3 regions of the Streptomyces sp. NPDC005566 genome follow, and region 3 is predicted to be linked to each of the others. Evidence: riboswitches for the same ligand, from Rfam matches in the RefSeq annotation. Region 3 holds a riboswitch; each other region holds the start of a gene.

What was found. A riboswitch is a leader RNA that binds a small molecule or an ion and turns the genes downstream of it on or off. The one in region 3 is predicted to bind cyclic di-AMP.
Region 1: it holds a riboswitch for cyclic di-AMP, as region 3 does, so the genes downstream of both, ABZS61_RS09645 (transglycosylase family protein) here and ABZS61_RS28540 (M23 family metallopeptidase) in region 3, are expected to answer to the same signal.
Region 2: it holds a riboswitch for cyclic di-AMP, as region 3 does, so the genes downstream of both, ABZS61_RS25670 (C40 family peptidase) here and ABZS61_RS28540 (M23 family metallopeptidase) in region 3, are expected to answer to the same signal.

What each region holds. Positions count from the first base shown of each region.
Region 1 covers NZ_JBEXDB010000005.1:105,895-113,286, reverse strand. The annotation lists gene ABZS61_RS09670 (protein kinase) at 1-755, shown strand, start outside; gene ABZS61_RS09665 (SurA N-terminal domain-containing protein) at 917-1,573, shown strand; gene ABZS61_RS09660 (nucleoside triphosphate pyrophosphohydrolase) at 1,633-2,619, shown strand; gene ABZS61_RS09655 (cytochrome P450) at 2,616-3,980, shown strand; gene ABZS61_RS09650 (transglycosylase family protein) at 4,086-5,048, shown strand; cyclic di-AMP (ydaO/yuaA leader) riboswitch at 5,339-5,509, shown strand; gene ABZS61_RS09645 (transglycosylase family protein) at 5,510-6,199, shown strand; gene eno (phosphopyruvate hydratase) at 6,540-7,392, shown strand, end outside.
Region 2 covers NZ_JBEXDB010000017.1:92,097-99,488, reverse strand. The annotation lists gene ABZS61_RS25700 (8-amino-7-oxononanoate synthase) at 1-1,047, shown strand, start outside; gene ABZS61_RS25695 (DUF397 domain-containing protein) at 1,040-1,276, opposite strand; gene ABZS61_RS25690 (helix-turn-helix transcriptional regulator) at 1,308-2,165, opposite strand; gene ABZS61_RS25685 (ATP-binding protein) at 2,399-2,830, shown strand; gene ABZS61_RS25680 (LysR family transcriptional regulator) at 2,833-3,750, opposite strand; gene ABZS61_RS25675 (LysE family translocator) at 3,823-4,461, shown strand; gene ABZS61_RS25670 (C40 family peptidase) at 4,618-5,088, opposite strand; cyclic di-AMP (ydaO/yuaA leader) riboswitch at 5,091-5,264, opposite strand; gene ABZS61_RS25665 (haloalkane dehalogenase) at 5,760-6,632, opposite strand; gene ABZS61_RS25660 (TIGR03618 family F420-dependent PPOX class oxidoreductase) at 6,662-7,066, opposite strand; gene ABZS61_RS25655 (NAD(P)H-binding protein) at 7,063-7,392, opposite strand, start outside.
Region 3 covers NZ_JBEXDB010000020.1:107,505-114,896, reverse strand. The annotation lists gene ABZS61_RS28555 (GNAT family N-acetyltransferase) at 1-1,237, opposite strand, end outside; gene ABZS61_RS28550 (HPr family phosphocarrier protein) at 1,399-1,680, shown strand; gene ABZS61_RS28545 (GntR family transcriptional regulator) at 1,851-2,555, opposite strand; gene ABZS61_RS28540 (M23 family metallopeptidase) at 2,779-3,567, opposite strand; cyclic di-AMP (ydaO/yuaA leader) riboswitch at 3,580-3,747, opposite strand; gene ABZS61_RS28535 (pitrilysin family protein) at 3,940-5,322, opposite strand; gene ABZS61_RS28530 (pitrilysin family protein) at 5,349-6,713, opposite strand; gene ABZS61_RS28525 (DNA topoisomerase IV subunit A) at 6,962-7,392, shown strand, end outside.

The DNA of each region.
Region 1 (7,392 bases), on a different contig from region 3:
AGTCGCTGCGCCCGCTGCTGCCCGTCGGGGGCGCACCGACAGGCCCGCTCGACCCGACCCGGCCCTTCCTCCGGCCCCACGCACCCTGGCCGGACCGGGCGGCCACCCCTGCGTCCGTGCCCGTGCCTGCCTCCGTGCCCCTGCCCGCGCAGCAGACGGCGACGACCCATGCGCCACCCGCCCGCCGGGATGTCGCACAGGCGGTCGACGAGGTGAAGCAGCTCATCGGCGAGGGCCGGATCACCCAGGCCGTGGACATCCTGGGCGGCATCCTCCCGGCAGCCGCGGCCGAGCACGGGGAGCACTCCCCGGTCGTCCGGATCCTGCGCAAGCAGTACGCGGCCACGCTGATGGACGACGGGCAGTACCGCCGCGCCCTGCCCGAACTGCGCCGTCTCGCCGACGACCGCACCGCCGAGGCGGGCCCGGCCGACGCCCAGACCCTGCAGTTCCGCTACGACGCGGCGCAGTGCCTGGAGCAGCTGGGCGAGGCGGCCGCGGCCCTCACCGAGTACCGCGCGGTCCTCCCGTACTACGAGAACGCCTACGGGGCGCCACCCCCGGACCGTTCCCGGGCCTACGACATCCGGCACCGCATCGGGCACCTGCTGCTCGCGGTCGGCGACCACGCGGCGGGGCGCCGGCAGCTGCAGGGGCTGCTCTACGACGCGGAGCGCACGTACGGTCCGCACCATCCGCTCCCCGTCGAACTGCGCAGGCAGCTCACCCATCAGCAGGACGTGCGCGGCGGCTGAGACCCGCCCCGGCGGGGCCCCGCGAGGTCCGCCGCCGCACCGCATCCCCAACTCCTCCCGAATCGTTGGTCGAATCAGTGGCCCGAACCTCTTCCACTGCCTAACATCGATCACCGCAAGGCTTTGTGCACTGATGCACAAACTCTCCCCGGGAGGCTCCTTTGCACCGCCGACGTCGCACCGCGCTCGCCGTATCCGTAGCCACGCTCGTCGCGGCGCCCCTCCTGACCGCCTGTGGCAGCGAGGCGCACCCAGGCGCCGCAGCCGTGGTCGGCGGGGACCGGGTCGACATGTCCACGGTCCAGGAGCAGGCGGCGGAGGTGCGCACTGCGCAGGAGGGCTCGAAGGGGTCCGCACAGCTGGTGCAGAAGTCCGGGCAGCTCACCCGGGCCAAGCTGCACGGGATCGTGTTCGGCATGGTCCTGGACCGGGCCGCGAAGGACGCGGGGGTGACCGTCAGCCGCAAGGAGATCCAGCAGATCCGCCAGGCGGCTGCCGCGCAGTCCGGTGGTGACACGGGCCTGCAGACCATGATGCTGGAGCAGCGCTGGGTCGCCCCGGACCAGATCGAGGACGATCTGCGCAAGGAGGTCCAGCTGCCGAAGCTGGCCCAGGCGCTCGGCGCCGACCTGCAGACGCCCGCCGGGCAGCAGGCCGTCGGCGAGGCTCTCACCAAGGCGTCGAAGGCCCTGCACGTCGACGTCAACCCGCGCTTCGGCACCTGGGACGACAAGAAGGTGCAGCTGAGCACCTACAAGGCTCCGTGGATCAACCAGGTCACCAAGTTCCAGGCGCAGGAACCCCAGTCGGGCGCCTGACCGGGGGGCGGGGCCGGGAGCCAGGACCGGGAGGGTCCCGGCCGGGGTAGGTTCGGAGGGTGAACGCTGAAGCCCCCGGCCGTATCGTCCTGCTCACCGCCAGCCACCGGGTCGCGCCCGGTCTGCTGTCCTGGCCCGCCTGGCAGACGCTGCAGGCCGCCGACGGGGTGCTCTGCGCCGAGCGGGACCATCCGCAACTGCCGTATCTGCGCGAGGCCGGAATCATGGTCGAGCACGTCGCACCGTCGGCCGAGGAACTCGTCGACGCCTGCGCGGCCGGCCGGACCGTGGTGGTCCTCGTGGGCGGCGAGGGCAATCAGCCGCTCACCGACGGCCTGGCCCGGCTCGGCGGTTCGGGCCGGGTGCAGATGCCGGACCTGGAACTGCTGCCCGGCTCCTACGACCTGCCGGGCGCCCGGCTCCTCGATCTGGTCCAGGTCATGGACCGGATCAGGCGGGAATGCCCGTGGACCTCGCAGAAGACGCACAAGGGACTCGCGAAGTACGCCATCGAGGAGGCGTACGAACTGGTCGAGGCCATCGAGTACGGTGACCGCGAGGAGCTGCGCGAGGAGCTCGGGGACGTTCTGCTCCAGGTCGTCTTCCACGCCCGGATCGCGCAGGAGGACCCGGACGAGCCCTTCGCCATCGACGATGTCGCGGCGACGATCGTCGAGAAGCTGATCCACCGTCATCCGCATGTCTTCGGCGACGCGACCGCGGAGACCCCGGAGGACGTCCACGCGCACTGGCTGCGGACCAAGGCGATCGAGAAGCAGCGCGATTCGGTCACCGACGGGGTGCCGCTGGGCCAGCCCGGTCTGGCCCTGGCCGCCAAGCTGGGCAGCCGGGCCCGTGCCGCCGGGCTCGATGTCGCGCTTCCGGAGGGAGACTCGGTCGGCTACCGGCTTCTCGCCCTCGCCGTACGCGCCGAACAGGACGGCACGGACCCGGAGGCAGCCCTGCGGGCCGCCGCCCGTACCTACCGGGACGCGATCCGGGCGGTGGAGGGGCACGGGGGCGCTCCGGATAACGTCGAGGAGTGAACGACAGCCCCGCCGACACCCCCGCGCCCGACGCGACGCAGAACGCAGCGCCCGACGCGACGCAGGACGCAGCGTCCGAAGCAACGCAGGACGCAGCGTCCGAAGCACCCGAACTCTTCACGTGGGAGTTCGCCACCGACCCGTACCCCGCCTACGCCTGGCTCCGCGAGCACAGCCCCGTGCACCGCACCGCGCTGCCCAGCGGAGTCGAGGCCTGGCTGGTGACCCGGTACGCGGATGCCAAGCAGGCCCTCGCCGACACCCGGCTCTCCAAGAACCCGGCGCACCACGCCGGGCCGGCGAACGCCAAGGGGAAGACGGGCATCCCGGGGGAGCGCCAGGCGGACCTGATGACGCACCTCCTGAACATCGACCCGCCGGACCACACCCGCCTGCGCCGGCTCGTCACCAAGGCGTTCACCCCGCGCCGCGTCGCGGAGTTCGCGCCCCGCGTGCAGGAGCTGACGGACCGCCTCATCGACACGTTCATCGAGGAGGGGAAGGCGGACCTCATCCACGACTTCGCCTTCCCGCTCCCCATCTACGCGATCTGTGACCTGCTGGGGGTGCCCCCGGAGGACCAGGACGACTTCCGGGACTGGGCGGGCATGATGATCAGGCACGGCGGCGGTCCGCGCGGCGGAGTGGCCAGGTCGGTCAAGAAGATGCGCGGCTACCTTGCCGAACTCATCCACCGCAAACGGGAGAATCCCGGCGACGACCTGATCTCGGGACTGATCCGGGCAAGTGACCACGGCGAGCACCTGACCGAGAACGAAGCCGCGGCGATGGCCTTCATCCTGCTGTTCGCCGGCTTCGAGACCACGGTCAACCTCATCGGCAACGGCACCTACGCGCTGCTCCGCAACCCGGAACAGCGCGAGCTGCTCCAGCGCTCGATCGAGGCGGGGGAGACGGAGCTGCTGGCCACGGGGATCGAGGAGTTGCTGCGGTACGACGGTCCGGTGGAGCTCGCCACCTGGAGGTACGCCACGGAACCCGTGACGCTGGGCGGACAGCGCATCGGGGCCGGGGACCCCGTTCTCGTGGTGCTCGCCGCCGCCGACCGGGACCCGGAGCGCTTCCGCGATGCGGACACGCTGGATCTCGCACGGAGTGACAATCAGCACCTCGGGTACGGGCACGGCATCCACTACTGCCTGGGTGCACCGCTGGCCAGGCTGGAGGGCCGGGCGGCATTGGCGACGCTGCTGCGACGCCTCCCCGACCTGCGGCTCGCTGCAGAACCTACCGATTTGCGCTGGCGGGGCGGGCTCATCATGCGTGGACTGCGCACTCTTCCTGTGGAGTTCGGTCCCGGGACGCCGCTCGGAAAAAGTGACACTCTGTCAACTCTGTGACTTTCACGTGATCTCCGCTGCATCGACTTGTGACACACGTTCGAGTGCGGCTAGGTTCACCGTTCGACTCACCAGTCACACGTCAGTCACACGGAAGGCAATCCCATGGGCTCCGCGAACGGCAGACACCGTCGCCCTCGGCAGGCACCCGCCATCGTCGTCGCCGCAGGCGTCACAGGGTCGGCCATCGCCATCCCGCTGCTCGGCGCAACGGGTGCGCACGCAGCCGACGCCTCGACCTGGGACCGGGTCGCCGAGTGCGAGAGCGGTGGCATGTGGAGCGCCGACCTCGGCAACGGCTACTACGGCGGCCTGCAGCTCTCGCAGGACACCTGGTCGGCCTACGGCGGCACGGCGTTCGCGCCCCGCGCCGACCTGGCCAGCCGCTCGCAGCAGATATCCGTGGCGGAGAAGGTGCTCGACGACCAGGGGGTGACGGCGTGGGCCAGCTGCGCGGTGATCTCCGGACTCGCACTCGACAACACGCTCCCGGGTGTCGACCCGGGCAGTGAGCCGACCACCGAGCCGTCGGACGACGCGACCCCGTCCGGCGACGCGTCGGACACCCCCTCGTCCGATGCGTCGGACAACGCGAGCGGGAACAGGAACACGGACAGCAGGGGTGGCGATACCGGCAAGGTCGACAAGTCGACCGGATCCGACACGTCCGACTCCTCTCCCTCGCCCGAGACGTCCGAGGCCTCCGACGGATCGACGGAAGCGCCGGGCGGTAAGCACCGCGGCACTCCGGCCCCGGAGGCGAGCGCCGGTGCGGGCTCGACGGACGGGCGCGAGTCCGGTCGGCACGCGTCGCGCGGTGACGCCGAAGCGCGCAAGGGCGGCGACGGCACCTACACCGTCCGCACCGGAGACAACCTCTGGGCGATCGCGGACGCGCAGGAGCTGCCCGGCGGCTGGACGGCGCTCTACGAGGCGAACAAGGACGAGCTGGGCTCCGACCCGGACCTGATCCTTCCCGGGCAGAACCTCGACCTGGGTCTCGACCTGGGCGCCCAGGCGGACGAGAAGAGCGCCGAGGCCGGTGCGGAAGCCGCTGTCGGCAACTGATCCAATTCGGGAAAACACCCCAAAAGCGGGGGCAGTTCAGAGGCCTATGTCCACTTATGTCTAAGTGAGACATGGGTCTCTTTGCGTCAACTCACGCGTCTCGCCCGCCGGGTTCGCCGACGACGCCTCCGACCTGCGGAAATGATCCCTCGCCCGGTGCGAGTACGGGCTGATTGTCCGTGATGTCCATCTTTGAATGTGGGGGTTGCCTATGTTTACGGTCGGAACCGCTCGCACCGCGGGCACCTTCGACCGTCACGCCGAATCCTGCCGTCGGCCGAAGGGATTCGACGCGTAAAGCGCCGTAGGCAGGAGCGGGGGACCCAGGTAAGTGCCGGACCCGGCCGTCGGAAGACGGGTGAGGGTCGGCTCGGGGTGAAGTCGCTCGCCAGTGCGAGCGACCGGGCAACTCACAGGCCCGAACCCGACAGCTCACCTCGTAGGCGTCGGTGAGGAGAACCATGCTGCTTTCGAGCAAGGGCAAGCACCGTCGCCCGTCCAAGGCCGTCCGTATCGCCACCCTGGCCGGCGTCGCCGGTGCCGCGGTCGCCGTCCCGCTGATGGGTGCGACCGGCGCCTCCGCCGCTTCCGTCGCCACGTGGGACGCCGTCGCGCAGTGCGAGTCCGGTGGCAACTGGTCCATCAACACCGGCAACGGCTACTACGGCGGTCTGCAGTTCTCGCAGTCCAGCTGGGCAGCCGCCGGCGGTACGCAGTTCGCCGCCCGCGCCGACCTGGCCACCAAGGCTCAGCAGATCACCGCAGCCGAGAAGCTTCTCGACCTGCAGGGCCCGGGCGCCTGGGCCTGCGCCGGTGCCGGCGGCCTGACCAACGACGGTGTGGACCCGGGTGTCGACACCGCCGCGCCGAGCGCCGACAAGGCCGCCCAGCCGGAGCGCAAGGCCGAGCAGCCCACCACGCGCAGCGAGAAGCGCACCGCCCCCGAGGCCTCGAAGACCGTCACGACCCCGACCGGCGACAAGGTCAAGAAGGGTGACGGCGAGTACAAGGTGAAGGCCGGCGACACCCTGAGCACGATCGCCGACGCGAAGAAGGTCAAGGGCGGCTGGCAGAAGCTGTTCAAGCTCAACGACGACATCGTCGAGGACGCCGACCTGATCTTCCCGGGTCAGCAGCTCCACCTGAAGTAGTCCCGGGTCTCTCCTCCCCGAAGGCTTCAGGGCCGCGGAAGGGTGTCCGGCGGCACCCGACGTGTTCCCTCCCGGCCCGGCGCACTCACCCCCGTGTGCGCCGGGCCGGGGTCGTGTCCGCGGTGTGCCGCACGGGCCCACCGCGGACGGGATCGTTCAACTCTTGCGGTTACCGGTCAGTAGATTTCTGGACCTTTGCCCGGAATGCAAGCCCTTGGGTCCTTTTTCGTCCCAGGGGACGGGCGGTCGGCCGACGCAGGGGGCAGAGCCGGTTAGGCTCGGGGCGCAAGGCCACAGTGACCCTGCACAACCAGCGTCATATCCCAGAAGGAGATGCCTCGTGCCGTCCATCGACGTCGTCGTAGCCAGGGAAATCCTCGACTCCCGGGGAAACCCCACGGTCGAGGTCGAGGTTGGCCTCGACGACGGCAGCACGGGACGTGCTGCTGTTCCGTCCGGCGCCTCCACCGGTGCGTTCGAGGCCATCGAGCTTCGCGACGGTGACCCCAACCGCTACCACGGCAAGGGTGTCGAGAAGGCCGTCCTCGCCGTCATCGAGCAGATCGGCCCGGAGCTCGTCGGGTACGACGCCACCGAGCAGCGCCTCATCGACCAGGCGATGTTCGACCTCGACGCCACCGAGAACAAGGGCTCCCTCGGCGCCAACGCCATCCTCGGCGTCTCGCTGGCCGTGGCCCACGCCGCGTCCGAGGCGTCCGACCTGCCGCTGTTCCGCTACCTCGGCGGCCCGAACGCGCACCTGCTGCCCGTTCCGATGATGAACATCCTGAACGGCGGCTCGCACGCCGACTCCAACGTGGACATCCAGGAGTTCATGATCGCGCCGATCGGCGCCGAGTCGTTCTCCGAGGCCCTTCGCTGGGGCGCGGAGATCTACCACACGCTGAAGAAGGTCCTGAAGACCAAGGGCCTGTCCACCGGTCTCGGTGACGAGGGCGGCTTCGCCCCGAACCTCGAGTCCAACCGCGCCGCCCTGGACCTGATCCTCGAAGCCGTCAAGGAAGCCGGTTACGTCCCGGGCCGCGACATCGCGCTCGCCCTCGACGTCGCCGCGTCCGAGTTCTACAAGGACGGCACGTACGAGTTCGAGGGCAAGTCCCGCTCGGCCGCCGAGATGACCGAGTACTACGAGGAGCTCGTCTCCGCGTACCCGCTGGTCTCCATCGAGGACC
Region 2 (7,392 bases), on a different contig from region 3:
CTGGACCTCGCGAGCAACGACTATCTCGGCCTCACCCGGCACCCCGAAGTCACGGCCGCGGCGGCGGACGCGGCCCGGCGCTGGGGGGCCGGCGCCACGGGCTCACGGCTGGTCACCGGGTCCACCGCGCTGCACGCCGAACTCGAACGCGAGCTCGCGGACTTCTGCGGGTTCGAAGCGGCCCTGGTGCTGTCGTCCGGCTATGCGGCCAACCTCGCCGCCCTCACCGCACTCACCGGACACGGCTCGCTGATCGTGTCCGACGCGGGCAACCACGCCTCGATCGTCGACGGGTGCAGGCTCTCGCGGGCTGCCACGGCTGTCGTGCCGCACGCGGACCCCGACGCCGTGCGCAAAGCGCTCCAGGCGCACGACGGACGTGCGCTGGTCGTCTCGGACTCCGTCTTCTCGGTGGACGGCGATGCCGCGCCGCTGGCGGAGCTCGCCGATGTCTGCCGCGCCGAGGGCGCGGCACTTCTCGTGGACGACGCACACGGACTGGGCGTGCTGGGCGCGGGCGGACGCGGAGCGCTCGCCGCCGCCGGGCTGGCCGGCGGCGAAGGCATCGTCGCCACGCTGACCCTGTCCAAATCCCTGGGCAGCCAAGGCGGAGCGGTCCTCGGCCCAGCCCGGGTCATCGACCATCTGGTCAACACGGCCCGTACGTTCATCTTCGACACCGGTCTCGCGCCGGCCGCGGCAGGCTCGGCCCTGGGTGCTCTGCGGCTGCTCCGCCGCGAACCGGAACGGGCGGACAGGGCCCGTGAGGTCGCTGTCGACCTGTACGACCGGCTGACCGCGGCAGGTCTGACAGCGGTACGCCCCGACGCGGCGGTCGTCTCCGTCCGCGCGCCGTCCGCGGAGGAGGCGGTGCGCTGGGCGGCGGACTGCCGCACGGCCGGTCTCGCGGTCGGGTGCTTCCGGCCTCCGTCGGTACCGGACGGGATCTCCAGGCTGCGGCTGACCGCACGGGCCGATCTGAGCCGTGAGCAGATCGCGACCGCGGTGGCCACGATCGTGGCATCGGCGCCCTCCCGGGTCAGCTGACCCGGCGGTCACCCAGCCCGGCGACGAAGGATGTCCAGGCCGTCGCCGAGAAGCGCAGCGGGGGCAGGTCCACGTCCTTGGAGTCGCGTACGGCGAGATGTTCTTCGCCGAGCCGGGCAGCCTCCACGCAGTTGTTCATCCCGGTGCTGCGACTGCTGCGGCGCCACCGCAGTGCGTGCTGTGCGAGACGGTGCTGTTCGAGACGGTGCTGTGCGAGACGGTCGGACATCGTGCCCCCCTCGGGCAGTCTGTAGGTCCGGTCAGTCGCCGCGGCTGACTGCGGCGATGAGGTCCAGCGATCGCTCCGGCGACAGCGCGTGAGCCTGCATCGTGCGGAAGGCCGAGCTGTACGCCTCGAGGTCTTCTCTCCGCTCCAGATAGAGACTACTCGTCAGATGGTCAAGAACGACCACATCCAGATCAGAAATGTTCGGGAAGGAGAAGATAACGAAAGGCCCCGTGAGGCCGATATAGCTGCCGGCCTCGAAGGGCAGTAACTGTAGTTGCACGTGGGGTAGTTGAGCGGTGTGTGCCAGATGGTCGAGCTGTTCTCTCATCACCTGGGGGCCGCCGACTCCGCGCCGCAGCACGGCTTCGTCGAGCACAACGCTCAATTGCAGCGGGCGCTGCGCGTAGAGCACCCCCTGGCGGGCGAGCCGGACCTCCACCAGGGAGTCCAGCTGCCCCGGCGGCAGCCCGTCCAGCGAGGACCGGGTCACCGCCCGTGCGTAGCCCGCGGTCTGGAGCAGTCCCGGGACCACCGAGGTCTCCAGGGTGCGGGCGGCTCCGGCCTGGGACTCCAGACTGATGAAGTCGCGGTACTGGGGCGGGATGAGGCCCCGGTAGGCATGCCACCACCCGGTGCCCCCACCGCCCGCCGAGCCCGCGAGTACCTCCAGGAGGGACCGGAGGTGAACGTCGTCCACGTCGTAGGCGTCCAGCAACCGGGTCACGTCGCGGGGAGTCACTCCACTCGCACCCGTCTCGATCCGGCTCACCTTCGACTGGTGCCAGCCCAGCAGACGGGCTGCCTCCCGGCTCGTGAGTCCCGTGGTGTGGCGCAGACTCCGCAGCTCCTCCCCGAGCTTGCGTCGGCGTACCGCCGGGCCGTGCCGCATGCCTGCCTCCTTCCGCTCTGCGGGGGAGCCGTCCCGTACCGGGTCCGGCTCGGAAGGGGGCCAGTGTTGCGCTCGTATACGGCTTCCGGGGCAGAGTTCACCGTATTGGGCGACAGATATATGCATATCTTGATGGATTGACGTTACAGAGGGCGGCATCAGTGGCACTCTGGCGCGAAGCACAATCCAGGCCGATCGCAGGTCGGTCAGGGCGGGAAAGGGACGGCGTCGCCATGGCAGACCATCAAGAAGCAACCGTCACTCTGCCGAGCGACCCGGTCTCGGTCTCCCGGGCCCGGAGGTACGTGGCCGACGTTCTCGCCGGCTGGGGCCTCCCCGACGGGACCGACGCCGCCGACACGATCCGGCTGATCGTCTCGGAACTCGCCACCAACGCCGTCCAGCACACCTTCGGGCAGTCGCCCACGTTCACGGTGGATCTCCGCCTCGACCGGGACATCGAGCTCTATCTGGGAGTGACGGACAGTCACCCCCGCTGGCCCCAACGGCTACCCGCCGCAGTCCAGCAGGACAACGGCCGCGGGATGGTGATCATCAGGGCCCTCGCCAAGGAGTGCGGCGGCCGGCTGAGCGTCAGCCCCACCCCGGACGGCGGCAAGACCGTGTCGATCGCTCTTCCCTGGGCCGTGCCCGCTCAGGCCTGACGTCACCGCACCCCCGTGGCGCGGCCGAAGCCGCTGCGCAGCAGTGCCCTGAGTGTCGCCGCCGCGGCCGTCGACCGGTCGCCGCGGTGCACCACGGAGATCGTCCGGCGGAAGGCAGAGGGGTCGAGGCGCCGCACTGCGAGCGGCGTCGGAGACATCGACGCAACCATCTCGGGCACCACGGCCACGCCGACGCCCGCGCTGACCAGAGCGCACACCAGCGCGTAACCGGGGGACTCGCACACCACGGCAGGTGTCGCCCCGGCATCGGCCAGTGCGCGCTCCACCCCCTGCCTGGGGGGATGCGCGGGTGCACTGCTGATCAGCGGACGGCCCGCCAGCTCGGCAACCGGGAGTCGGCCGCTGCCCTCGGACAGCGCCTGCCCCACGGCCGTGATCAGTACGAGCTCCTCGACCAGCAGTGGCTCGGCGGACACCCCGGCGGGCAGCGGATCGGCGACAGCCGGTTCGTACGCATGGGTCAGCGCCAGATCCACGTCTCCCGCGGCCACGGCGGCGACCCCGCCGGGCGGCTCGTAGTCGGTCACGGTGAGTTCCACGTCCGGGTGGGCACGCCGGAACGCACTGAGCACCGGCGGCAGCAGATGAATGCCGGCCGTGGTGAAGGTGCCGACCCGCAGCCGCCCTCCCGACAGTCCCGCGAGCCGGGCCAGCTCGTGCCGCGCCTGGTCCATCTCGTCCAGGACCCGTCGGGCACGCCCGGCCAGCAGTTCACCGGCAGCCGTCAGGCGCGCCCCGCGATGGTGGCGCACCAGCAGGGCGGCCCCGGCCTCCCGCTCCAGTTTCGCGAGCTGCTGGGAGAGGGCGGGCGCTGTGTAGCCGAGCCGCGCGGCCGCCTTCGTGATCGAACCGGCCTCGGCGACCGCCACGAGTGCGGCCAGCCGCGTCGGATCGTACATAAAGCATTCCTTTTGGCAGACCCAGAAGATTGCAAGTACACGCTAAAGGGCCGGCCGGGTCAGGGTGTACCCATGGACGCACAACTGCTCGCTTTCGTCCCGGTCGCCGCGGGAATGGTCGCCCTGCCCGGCGCGGACTTCACCGTGGTCGTACGCAACGCCCTCGCCTCGCGCCGGACCGGCATGGCGGCGGCGCTGGGTGTCGCCGGGGGACTGCTCGTGCACACCGCGCTGGCCGTCGCCGGACTCGCGGCGGTGCTGGTGGCGATGCCCGTCCTGTTCCGCACCGTGCAACTGCTCGGTGGTGCCTATGTGCTCCACCTGGGAGTGAGCGCCCTGTACGCGGTCCGGCGGCGGGCGGTTGCGGGCGCCTCCGCACCGGATGAGGCGCCCGCAACCGAGCTGGGGCCGGTACGGGCACTGCGCCAGGGCTTCCTGACCAACGCCCTGAACCCGAAGGCGCCTGTGCTCTTCCTCAGCCTGCTGCCCCAGTTCGTCCCCGACGGGCAGCCGCCGCTTCCCAGAACCCTGCTGCTGGCGGCCGTGGTCGTGCTGCTGGCGCTCCTCTGGTTCCCGGCCGTGGCCCTGTTGGTGGACCGCCTCGGCCGATGGCTGCGCCGGCCGCGTACCGCCCGCGCGATCGAGGGCGGCAGCGGCGCGGCGCTCACGGCGCTGGGGCTCGTGCTGGTGACCGGGCCCCTGCTGCACTGACTCGGCGCGGGACCGGCCCCCGGGTGGGACCGGCCCCCGGGTGGGACCGGCCCCCGGGTGGGACCGGCCCCCGGGTGGGACCGGCCCCCGGGTGGGACCGGCGCCCGGGTGGGACCGGCAGGGACGGCCGACGGGGGTGTCAGCCGGGGGCGGCCGTCAGCGGACCCGCCCGTACCAGATGCTCTTCGACCAGATCCGTTCCAGCCGGACCACCGCCCCGGTCTTCGGCGAGTGCCAGATCTTGCCGCCGCCGGCGTAGATGCCCACGTGGTAGACACTCCGGCCCGCATGGAAGAAGACCAGGTCGCCGCGCCGCCGTTGCGACGAGGAGATGTGACGGGTCTTGTTGTACTGCTGCTGGGCCGTGCGGGGGAGCTTCTTGCCCGCCTTCTTGAACGAGTAGAGCGTGAGGCCCGAACAGTCGAAGCGGTGGGGGCCGCTGGCGCCGTACCTGTAGGGCGATCCCTTCTTCGAGGCGGCGATGTCGAGCGCCCTCGTCGAGTGGGCAGCGGCCTCGGCCTCGTCGACGAGGCCGGGGGCGAGCATGGTTGTGCCTACAGCGAATGTGAGAACCGAGGCCGTACCGACCCGGGCGAAAAGAGACGGGACATGAACCTGCGCAGTCATGCGCAACCCTTCGTCAGCCGCCTGTGAAGGATGACCTGTCGGGTTCGGGCTGGCGAAGTTGCCCGGCCGCACTTGGCGGCTTCACCCCGAGGGTCGAAGGGATATCCCGTCGACCCGTTGCGCTCGGGTCCTCCACTCCTGCCGATCCACTTCTGTCGACCAGGCATCCGGACAGCGGCAGGACTCGGCGTCCGCCCGGACCGCCCCGTCGCGGTGGCGGGGGCTTGTCGTCCCAGGGATCTTTACTCACGGGCTGCCGGATTTCCGCGCTGAAGGTCGTTATGTGAGAGTCATCACGGCTGATCCGTTCGGGTGGACGAGGTGGGGCCGAAGCTGAGGCGACGCTGCGTGACCGGCCCCGTACCAGCAGCGGAACGGTTAATTCCGCTCAGTGTCCGCGCGTCCTGCGCAAGTTGAGCTGTCCCCCGTGAGGGGGATGGTCTACGCCGAACGAGCGAGGAATATTGATCCGCGCATCGGGCGTGTCCGGGCTTCGGGGGGCACCGGCGCAGCCGTTGACGCGACAACTGTTCGAATGTCTTGCCGGGCGCGCGGGAGGCCGTCGGCTCCGCAGCACGGTGTTCGATGGTGACGGTGGTGACGGTGGTTGAGGCGCGTGCACTCCTCGGCGGGAGGCGGGCCTGTGGTGGCACTTCCGCATCGGGGGACTCCTACGGGCGTGCCAGCCCGTGGCGGTCGGCCCAAGCGTTGATTGCCGCAGCCAGTTCCGCGGGGCGGTCCTCCGGGGAGTGGTGTCCGGCCAAGCCGTGGCGGGAGACCTCCAGACCCGCGATGTTCTCCTCGCACCAGGCGACGGCCCTCTGATCGGTCATCGCGCCCGGGCCCGGATCGAACGCGGCAAGCAGCTTGGGAACTTCGGGACTGGCGGCCAGCCAGGCGTCGTAGCGCTCGATGCGGGCCACGACGTCGGCGGGTTCGGAGTCCAGTGGCATCATGCGCGTCCACGCCAGTACCGGGCGGCGGCTGTGCGGGGTCGGGAAGGGGCGGCGGTAGACCTCGAGATCGGCCGGATCCAGTGGGGTGGCCAGCGTGTCCGGGAGCGCATCGATGAACAGCGACTTCTCCAGGATCATCTCCTCACCCACTCCGGGAGTGCGCAGAAGGGTGAACAACTCCCGTCCGGCAGACGGGAAATCATCGCCGACCAACGGTTTGATGATCGTCTCGGTGAAGGCGAGGCCGCGCACGCTGCCCGGGAGGCGGGCGGCGCGGTCGAAGGCGAGCGCGCCACCCCAGTCGTGGCCGACGAGGACGGCCTCGGCAAGGCCGAGGGCGTCGAACCAGGCGTCGAGGTAGCGGGCGTGGTCGTCGAAGGAGTAGGCGAGGTCGGGCTTGCCGGAGTCGCCCATGCCGATGAGGTCGGGGGCCAGGAGACGGCGGCCGGGCGCGGCCACGCCCGGCAGGACGTTCCGCCACAGGTGGGAGGAGGTGGGGTTGCCGTGGAGGAAGACGAACGGCAGCCCGTCGGGGTCGCCGGACTCGCGGTGGTGGAGGGTGGAATCGAGGACGGGAAGGGTGGGCATCGCGTGTCACTGCTTTCTGTACGGGAGATTCAGAGATTGAGGCTCAGGACGCGTTCGACGGTCATTTCTACGACGACCAGGTCCGGCGGGGCGGGCGGGGCCACGTGGTAGCGGGCGGTGTAGCGGCGAACGGCCTCGGCCAGGCGCGCGGGGTCGTCGGTGACGTCGGCCCGGCCTTCGAGAGTGAGCCAGCGGAAGCCCTCCGCCTGGCAGAGGGCGACACGGGCCGAAGCCCCACCTGCCGCCACGTTCCGGGTCTTGCGGGCTCCCGCCCGGGTGGTCACCCGGACCAGGCCGGCGGACGCGTCGAAGGTGAAGCGGACAGGCGTGACGTGCGGGGACCCGTCCGGGCGGAGGCTGGTCAGCGTGGCCGTGCGGGGCATGGCGAGGAACGCCCTTGCGGCGGCCGGCAGTCCGACGGTCGTCCGGCTCACCTCTTCTTCACGCCCTCGTTCCAGATCAGCTTGGCGATGTTCGGTCTCACGGCAGTGGTGATGACACCCATGGCCGTACGGACGTACCGCCGCTCCTCCAGCTCGCGCAGCATGCTCGCCGCGAGGTCGGCACGTGCGGTGAAGACGCCGTCGGCGCTGGTCTCGGCCGTGTGGAAACGGGTGACGGCGGCATGCTCGAAGAGGCCCGAGGGACGGACGAGCGTCCAGTCGAGGTCCGTACGGCGGATCACGGCCTCCATACGGCGCATGTCCTCGTGGAGGGTGCGGCCGAGGCGCCGGTTGACCAGCGGGTCGAGCACATGGTT
Region 3 (7,392 bases):
ACCAGTACTGCAGGAAGTCGTTGCCGGAGACATCGGCCCGGTTGCCCGCGGAGATGAACGTCGAGAGCCCCGCGCCGCGCCGGTGCAGGCCGGACAGCAGGGCGATCCCGATCGCGCCGGACTGGGTGAACAGCCCGATGCGTCCGGGTGCGGGCGATTCGGGTGCGAGAGAGGCGTTCAGGCGGACGGCGTCGGAGGTGTTGATGATGCCGAAGGCGTTCGGACCGATGATCCGCATCCCGTACGAACGGGCCTGCCGGACGAGTTCGCGCTGGCGCTCCCGGCCTTCGGCGCCGCGCTCGGCGTAACCGGCGGAGAGGACGACGAGGCCCTGGACCTCGTGCTCACCGCAGTCGGCCACCGCCTCCGGTACCCGCTCGGCCGGGACGGCGACGATCGCGAGGTCGACCTGCTCGCCGATCTCGCCCACGGAGCGGTGCGCGGGCACACCGTCGACCGTGGCCTGTTCGGCGGCGAAGGACCGGTTCACCGCGTAGGTGCGCCCGGTGAAGCCCGAGCCGCGAAGGTTGCGCAGCACCGTGCGGCCCACTCCGCCCGGGGCGCGTCCGGCGCCGACCACGACGACGGATCCGGGGGCCAGCAGCCGCTGCACGGAGCGCGCCTCGGCCCGCTGTTCACGGCCGCGCTGGACGGCGAGGGACGCCGCGGTGGGTTCGAGGTCGAGCGTGAGGTGGACGGAACCGTCCTCGAAGCTGCGCTGCTGGGTGTAGCCGGCGTCCCGGAACACCTTGATCATCTTGTTGTTCGCGGGCAGCACTTCGGCGGCGAAGCGCACGATGCCGCGCTCGCGGGCAACCGCCGCGATGTGTTCGAGGAGCGCCGAAGCCACGCCGCGGCCCTGGTGGGCGTCCTGGACGAGGAAGGCGACCTCTGCCTCGTCGGCTGGTGCGGAGGCCGGTCTGCCCTGCTCGTTGATCCGGTCGAAGCGGACGGTCGCGATGAACTCTCCGCCGATCGTGACGGCCAGCCCCACCCGGTCGACGTAGTCGTGATGGGTGAAGCGGTGCACGTCCTTGGCGGAGAGACGTGGATAGGGGGCGAAGAAGCGGTAGTACTTCGACTCGTCGGAGACCTGTTCGTAGAAGCTGACCAGCCGCTCGGCATCGTCCGTGGTGATCGGCCTGATCCTGGCGGTACCACCGTCGCGGAGCACCACGTCCGCCTCCCAGTGGTCGGGGTACGCGTGATGCGGACTCTGCTCCGGCGTGGGCTCCATGGGCAAAGCCTACGGCCGCCGCACCGGTCGCGGACGGATCGCTGCGCGGGCAGTCTGAGGGAGCCGACCGGCGGTGGCGGCAGGGCAGGAGGTCGGGCACAGCAGTGCGCACTGCATGAGAGACTGGTCTAGACAACCATTGATACGTGAAGGGCAGAACCATGGCTGAGCGCCGCGTCAACGTCGGTTGGGCCGAGGGCCTGCACGCCCGCCCCGCATCCATCTTCGTCCGTGCCGCCACGGCCTCCGGCGTCCCCGTGACGATCGCCAAGGCCGACGGCAACCCGGTGAACGCCGCCTCCATGCTCGCGGTGCTCGGCCTGGGTGCCCAGGGTGGCGAGGAGATCGTGCTCGCGTCCGAGGCGGACGACGCCGAAGCCGCCCTGGACCGTCTGGCGAAGCTGGTCACCGAGGGGCTCGAGGAGCTTCCGGAGACCGTCTGATTCCGCCCGCTCCGGGCAGGAATTACTTCCTCGACAAAGCCGCGGTATCCCCATCGGGAACCGTGGCTTTCTCGTTTCCGGGAAGCCCCGGACCACCGTGACGAAGACCCGAATTCGGGCAGCATAAAGAAAGCCCTTCCGAATTCACTTCTTTGTATACGGCGCCATTGTTAATGCCGGACACCTGCGATGTTTACAGAATGTTGCGAAGTCCTCACCCGGGCCGGACCGGTCGTGCGGCCCGGCCGGTCCGTGCGCCGCAGGCGGTGGGCGGCGGTGGCCCGCTCGGCGTGCTGGGCCGCGAGCACCCTGGCCCGCTCCGCGTCACCGCGCGCCACGGCGTCCACGATGGCGCCGTGCTCGGCCCAGGAATCGGCGGGGCGGGCCGGATGCTCGACCGCGTACATCCAGGTGATCTTGTGCCTGAGCTGGGTGAGCAGCGCGATGAGGGCGGGGCTGGCCGACGCCTGGGCCAGCGTCTCGTGGAACCAGCCGCCCAGCGAGCGCAGATCCTCCCCCTCGCCCCGGCGGACCCGCTCCTGCCCCAGTCTGACCAGGCCTCGGAGCACCTTGAGGTGGGCCTCGGTACGGCGCTGGGCGGCACGCGCGGCGCCCAGCGGCTCCAGGAGCATGCGGATCTCCAGGAGGTCGGCGGCCTCCTGCTCCGTGGGCTCGGCGACGCAGGCACCGGCGTGCCGGCGGGTGACGACGAACCCCTCGGACTCCAGGGTGCGCAGTGCCTCGCGCACCGGGACGCGGGAGACCCCGTACCGACGTGCGAGCACCTCCTCGGTGAGGCGGCTGCCGCGTTCGAAGACACCGGAGACGATGTCGTCACGGATTGCCGTGCATACCGAATGCGCGGGAATGCGCATGTCCGAACCTCCGCCTTAATCCCCGCGTAACGCGGCCGATCGACGCCTGTTCTGTGACTCTATTGCAATCAGTCGCAATTTCCGATGGCGGAGCGGAATCCATGGATATCTTCCAGCCGACGAGTACTTCTCCGGCGGTTCGCGGCGGAGCAGTCCCGGGGCGCGGCACGACGAAGGCCCCGGCGGGTGCCGGGGCCTTCGGGAAGCTGTGCGGTACGAGGTCTCAGACCTGGAGACCGTGCGCTCGGAGGTAGGCGACGGGATCCATGTCGGACCCGTACTCCGGGGTGGTCCGCGCCTCGAAGTGCAGGTGCGGTCCGGTGGAGTTGCCGGTGGAGCCCGACAGGCCTATCTGCTGCCCCGAGGTGACGCTCTGTCCGACGGACACGCCGATCGAGGAGAGGTGGCCGTACTGGGTGTAGGTGCCGTCCGTCATCCGGAGCACGATGTTGTTGCCGTACGCGCCGCCCCAGCCCGCCGTGACGACGGTACCGGCGCCGACCGCGACGACGGAGCTGCCGGACGCGGCGCGGAAGTCGACGCCGGAGTGGCTGCCGGAGGACCAGAGGGCACCGCTGGACTTGTAGCCGGTGGTCACGGAGGAGCCGGCGACCGGGAGGTGGAAGGCGTTCAGCCGGGCGCGCTCGGCGGCACGGGCGGCGCGTGCCTCGGCCTCACGGACCTCCTTGGCGCGGGCTTCGGCCTTGCGCTTCGCCTCGGCCTTCGCCTTTGCCTTTGCCGCAGCTTCGGCCTTCGCCTTCGCCGCGACGTCGGCCTGGTGCTGCTGCGCCTCGGCCTGGGCGTCGATCTGCGCGGCGAGAGTGGTGTCGATGGCAACGGCCTGGGTCAGACCGGTGACGGTGAGGGCCTCGGAGTCCGCGGCGAGGGCCGGGGAGGCCGTTGCGCCGATGACGCCGGTGGTGGCCAGAGCCGCGATGCCGGCGACCTTGGCGCTCCTGCGCGTCAGGCGGCTCGGGGCACGGTGCTTCCCGGTGGCACGGGTGAACGCCATGGAGGGGCTGATCCTTTCCTTCCTTCTCGCCTACCGGGTTAGCTGACGGGTTCGGAGCAGGAAGGTCTCCTACGGATTCCCCGCCTCGTACGAGACGCGGACATCCGATTCACCCCAGGGACTACGTGGGTCCCCGGCTCCCCAGGCTCGCGCCTGACGGGGACTCGGCGATGACTGTCCGGCGCCGCGGGTGCGGCATACGTCTGGCGGACAGCCGAGCCGACGCTAGGCCGGGCGACTTTCAATCACCAAACGGACAGGTCGCTTTGTCGGACATCCCACAGGCCATACAGGAACGCATTGCACCAAATCAGACAAAAGGGAGAACCCCGGCGAGTGCGTGCTCGCCGGGGTTCGCCCTGTCCTGTTCCGTCAGCCGGTGACGACCGACACCTCGCCGATACCCAGCGCCCTCACGGGCTCCGCGATCTGCGAAGCGTCCCCCACGAGGACCGTGACCAGCCGGTCCACGGGGAACGCGTTGACCACCGCGGCCGTCGCCTCCACCGTGCCGGTCTCCGCCAGGCGCGCGTACAGCTGGGCCTGGTAGTCGTCCGGGAGGTGCTGCTCCACCTGGTCGGCGAGGGTGCCCGCGACCGATGCCGCCGTCTCGAACTTCAGCGGGGCGACCCCTACGAGGTTCTGTACGGCGGTCTCGCGCTCGGCGTCCGTCAGTCCCTCGGCCGCCAGGGTGCGCAGGACCTTCCAGAGGTCGTCCAGGGCCGCCCCGGTGGACTCCGTGTCCACGGAGCCGCTGATGGCGAGCATCGCGGCGCCGGTCGCCCCGGATGCGGATCCGGGTGCCGTCGAACGCAGCACCTGGCCGAAGGCCCGGACCCCGTAGGTGTAGCCCTTCTCCTCGCGCAGGACGCGGTCGAGACGTGAGGTGAGGGTGCCGCCCAGGCAGTACGTGCCCAGGACCTGGGCGGGCCAGACGCTGTCGTGCCGGTCGGCGCCGATCCGGCCGAGCAGCAGTTGCGTCTGCACGGCCCCGGGACGGTCCACGATCACTACCCGGCCCGTGTCGTCCGCGGTGATCGGAGGCACCGGGCGCGACTGACCGGCGTTGCCCGACCAGTCACCGATGGTGTCCGCGAGCAGCGTGTCCAGATCGACCCCGGTGAGATCACCGACGATGACGGCCGTCGCGGTGGACGGGCGGACATGGGCGTCGTAGAAGGCGCGCACGCCCGCGGCGTCGATCCGGCGCACGGTCTCCTCGGTGCCCTGGCGCGGACGCGACATCCGCGCCGTGGCAGGGAACAGCTCCTTGGAGAGCTGCTTGGCGGCACGCCGGGCGGGGTTGGCCTGCTCGTGCGGAATCTCGTCGAGCCGGTTGCCCACCAGGCGCTCCACCTCGCTCTCGGTGAACGCCGGCGCCCGCAGCGCTTCGGCGACCAGGCCGAGCGCCTTGGAGAGCCGGGAGACCGGGACCTCCAGCGAGACCCGGACACCGGGGTGGTCGGCGTGCGCGTCGAGCGTGGCACCACAACGCTCCAGCTCGGCGGCGAACTCCTCCGCGGAGTGCTTGTCGGTGCCCTCGGACAGCGCGCGCGCCATGATCGTGGCCACACCGTCCAGCCCCTCGGGCTCGGCGTCGAGCGGCGCGTCCAGGAAGATCTCCACGGCGACGACCTGCTGGCCGGGGCGGTGGCAGCGCAGCACGGTCAGGCCATTGGGCAGAGCGCCGCGATCGGGCGCGGGAAAGGCCCAGGGCCTGGCCTCGCCTGCGGTCGGCTGCGGGTGGTACTCCATCGCTACTCCAGTCACGGCGGCGTCGGTCACTTCTCGGCCCCCTCGTGGTCGTCGGTGCTGCCTGCGGCATCCTCGGCCTCGTCCGCCGGCTCGACCGGCTCGTAGACCAGGACCGCCCGGTTGTCGGGACGCAGATGCGCCTGGGCGGCCGCCTGGACCTCCTGCGCGGTGACGTCGAGCACTCGCTGCACCGCGGACAGGGCGAGCTGGGGGTCGCCGAACAGCACGGCATACCTGCACAGTTCGTCGGCGCGGCCCGCGACCGTGCCGAGCCTGTCCAGCCACTCGCGCTCCAACTGGGCCTGCGCCCGCTCCATTTCCTCGGGCGTGGGGCCTTCGGCCGCGAAACGGGCCAGCTCCTCGTCGACGGCCGTCTCGATCTGCGGCACCTCGACACCACCGGACGTCTTGACGTCCAGCCAGCCCAGGGAGGGCGCTCCGGAGAGCCTGAGCAGCCCGAATCCCGCGGCCACCGCCGTACGGTCCCGGCGGACCAGGCGGTTGTGCAGCCGGGACGACTCGCCACCGCCGAGGACGGTCAGCGCCAGGTCCGCGGCGTCACACTCACGGGTGCCGTCGTGCGGCAGCCGGTAGGCGGCCATCAGCGCACGCGCGGGAACCTCCTCGTGCACCACCTCGCGCAGCTGCTCACCGATGGTGCCGGGCAGCGTGCCGTCGCGCGGCGGCTGCTTGCCGTCGTGCGAGGGGATGGAGCCGAAGTACTTCTCGATCCAGGCCAGCGTCTGCTCCGGGTCGATGTCACCGACCACCGAGAGCACGGCGTTGTTGGGCGCGTAGTACGTGCGGAAGAACGCCTGGGCGTCGTCCAGGGTCGCCGCGTCCAGATCGGCCATCGACCCGATCGGCGTGTGGTGGTACGGGTGGCCCTCCGGGTACGCGAGGGCCGTGAGCTTCTCGAACGCCGTGCCGTAAGGAACGTTGTCGTAGCGCTGACGGCGCTCGTTCTTCACGACGTCGCGCTGGTTCTCCATGGACTCGTCGTCGAGCGCGGTGAGCAGCGAGCCCATCCGGTCGGCTTCGAGCCACAGAGCGAGCTCCAGCTGGTGTGTGGGCATCGTCTCGAAGTAGTTGGTGCGCTCGAAGCTGGTGGTTCCGTTCAGGGAACCGCCGGCCCCCTGCACCAGTTCGAAGTGTCCGTTCCCCTTGACCTGGCCGGAACCCTGGAACATCAGGTGCTCGAAGAGGTGAGCCAGGCCGGTGCGTCCCTTGACCTCGTGACGGGAACCGACGTCGTACCAGAGGCAGACCGCGGCGACCGGGGTCAGATGGTCCTCCGAGAGCACCACGCGCAGGCCGTTGGCCAGGCGGTGCTCGGTCGCCGTCAAGCCGCCGGAACCGGCCTGGGCTGTGGCCGTGTGACCCATGGGCATGTACGTCCCTTCGATCGCGATACAGGATTTCCTGCCGGACCTGCCACTGTAAGCAAGCGCACCGGCACCTGGCGAAGTTCCCGATCGGTGAATGTTGTCGTAGATGGTGCCGTAAACAGGGGCTCCTGAGGGGCCCCTGAGACCACTTCGGACGGGTCGAGGTCGGCGTTGTCAGTACGGCGGTCCACAATGGTCGGCGTCAGAACCTGAGGTTGCCCGACAGAATCTGTGAAGGAGTCGCAGCCGCGATGGCCCGCCGCAGCACGAAGACCCCGCCGCCGGACGACTTCGAGGAGAAGATCCTCGACATCGACGTCGTCGACGAAATGCAGGGCTCCTTCCTCGAGTACGCGTACTCGGTGATCTACTCCAGGGCCCTGCCCGACGCCCGCGACGGCATGAAGCCCGTGCACCGCCGCATCGTGTCCCAGATGAACGAGATGGGGCTGCGCCCCGACCGCGGCTACGTGAAGTGCGCCCGTGTCGTCGGCGAAGTGATGGGCAAGTTGCACCCGCACGGTGACGCGTCGATCTATGACGCACTGGTGCGCATGGCACAGCCGTTCTCGATGCGCCTGCCCCTCGTCGACGGACACGGCAACTTCGGCTCGCTCGGCAACGACGACCCGCCGGCCGCCATGCGGTACACCGAGTGCCGGATGGCCGACGCCACGTCGCT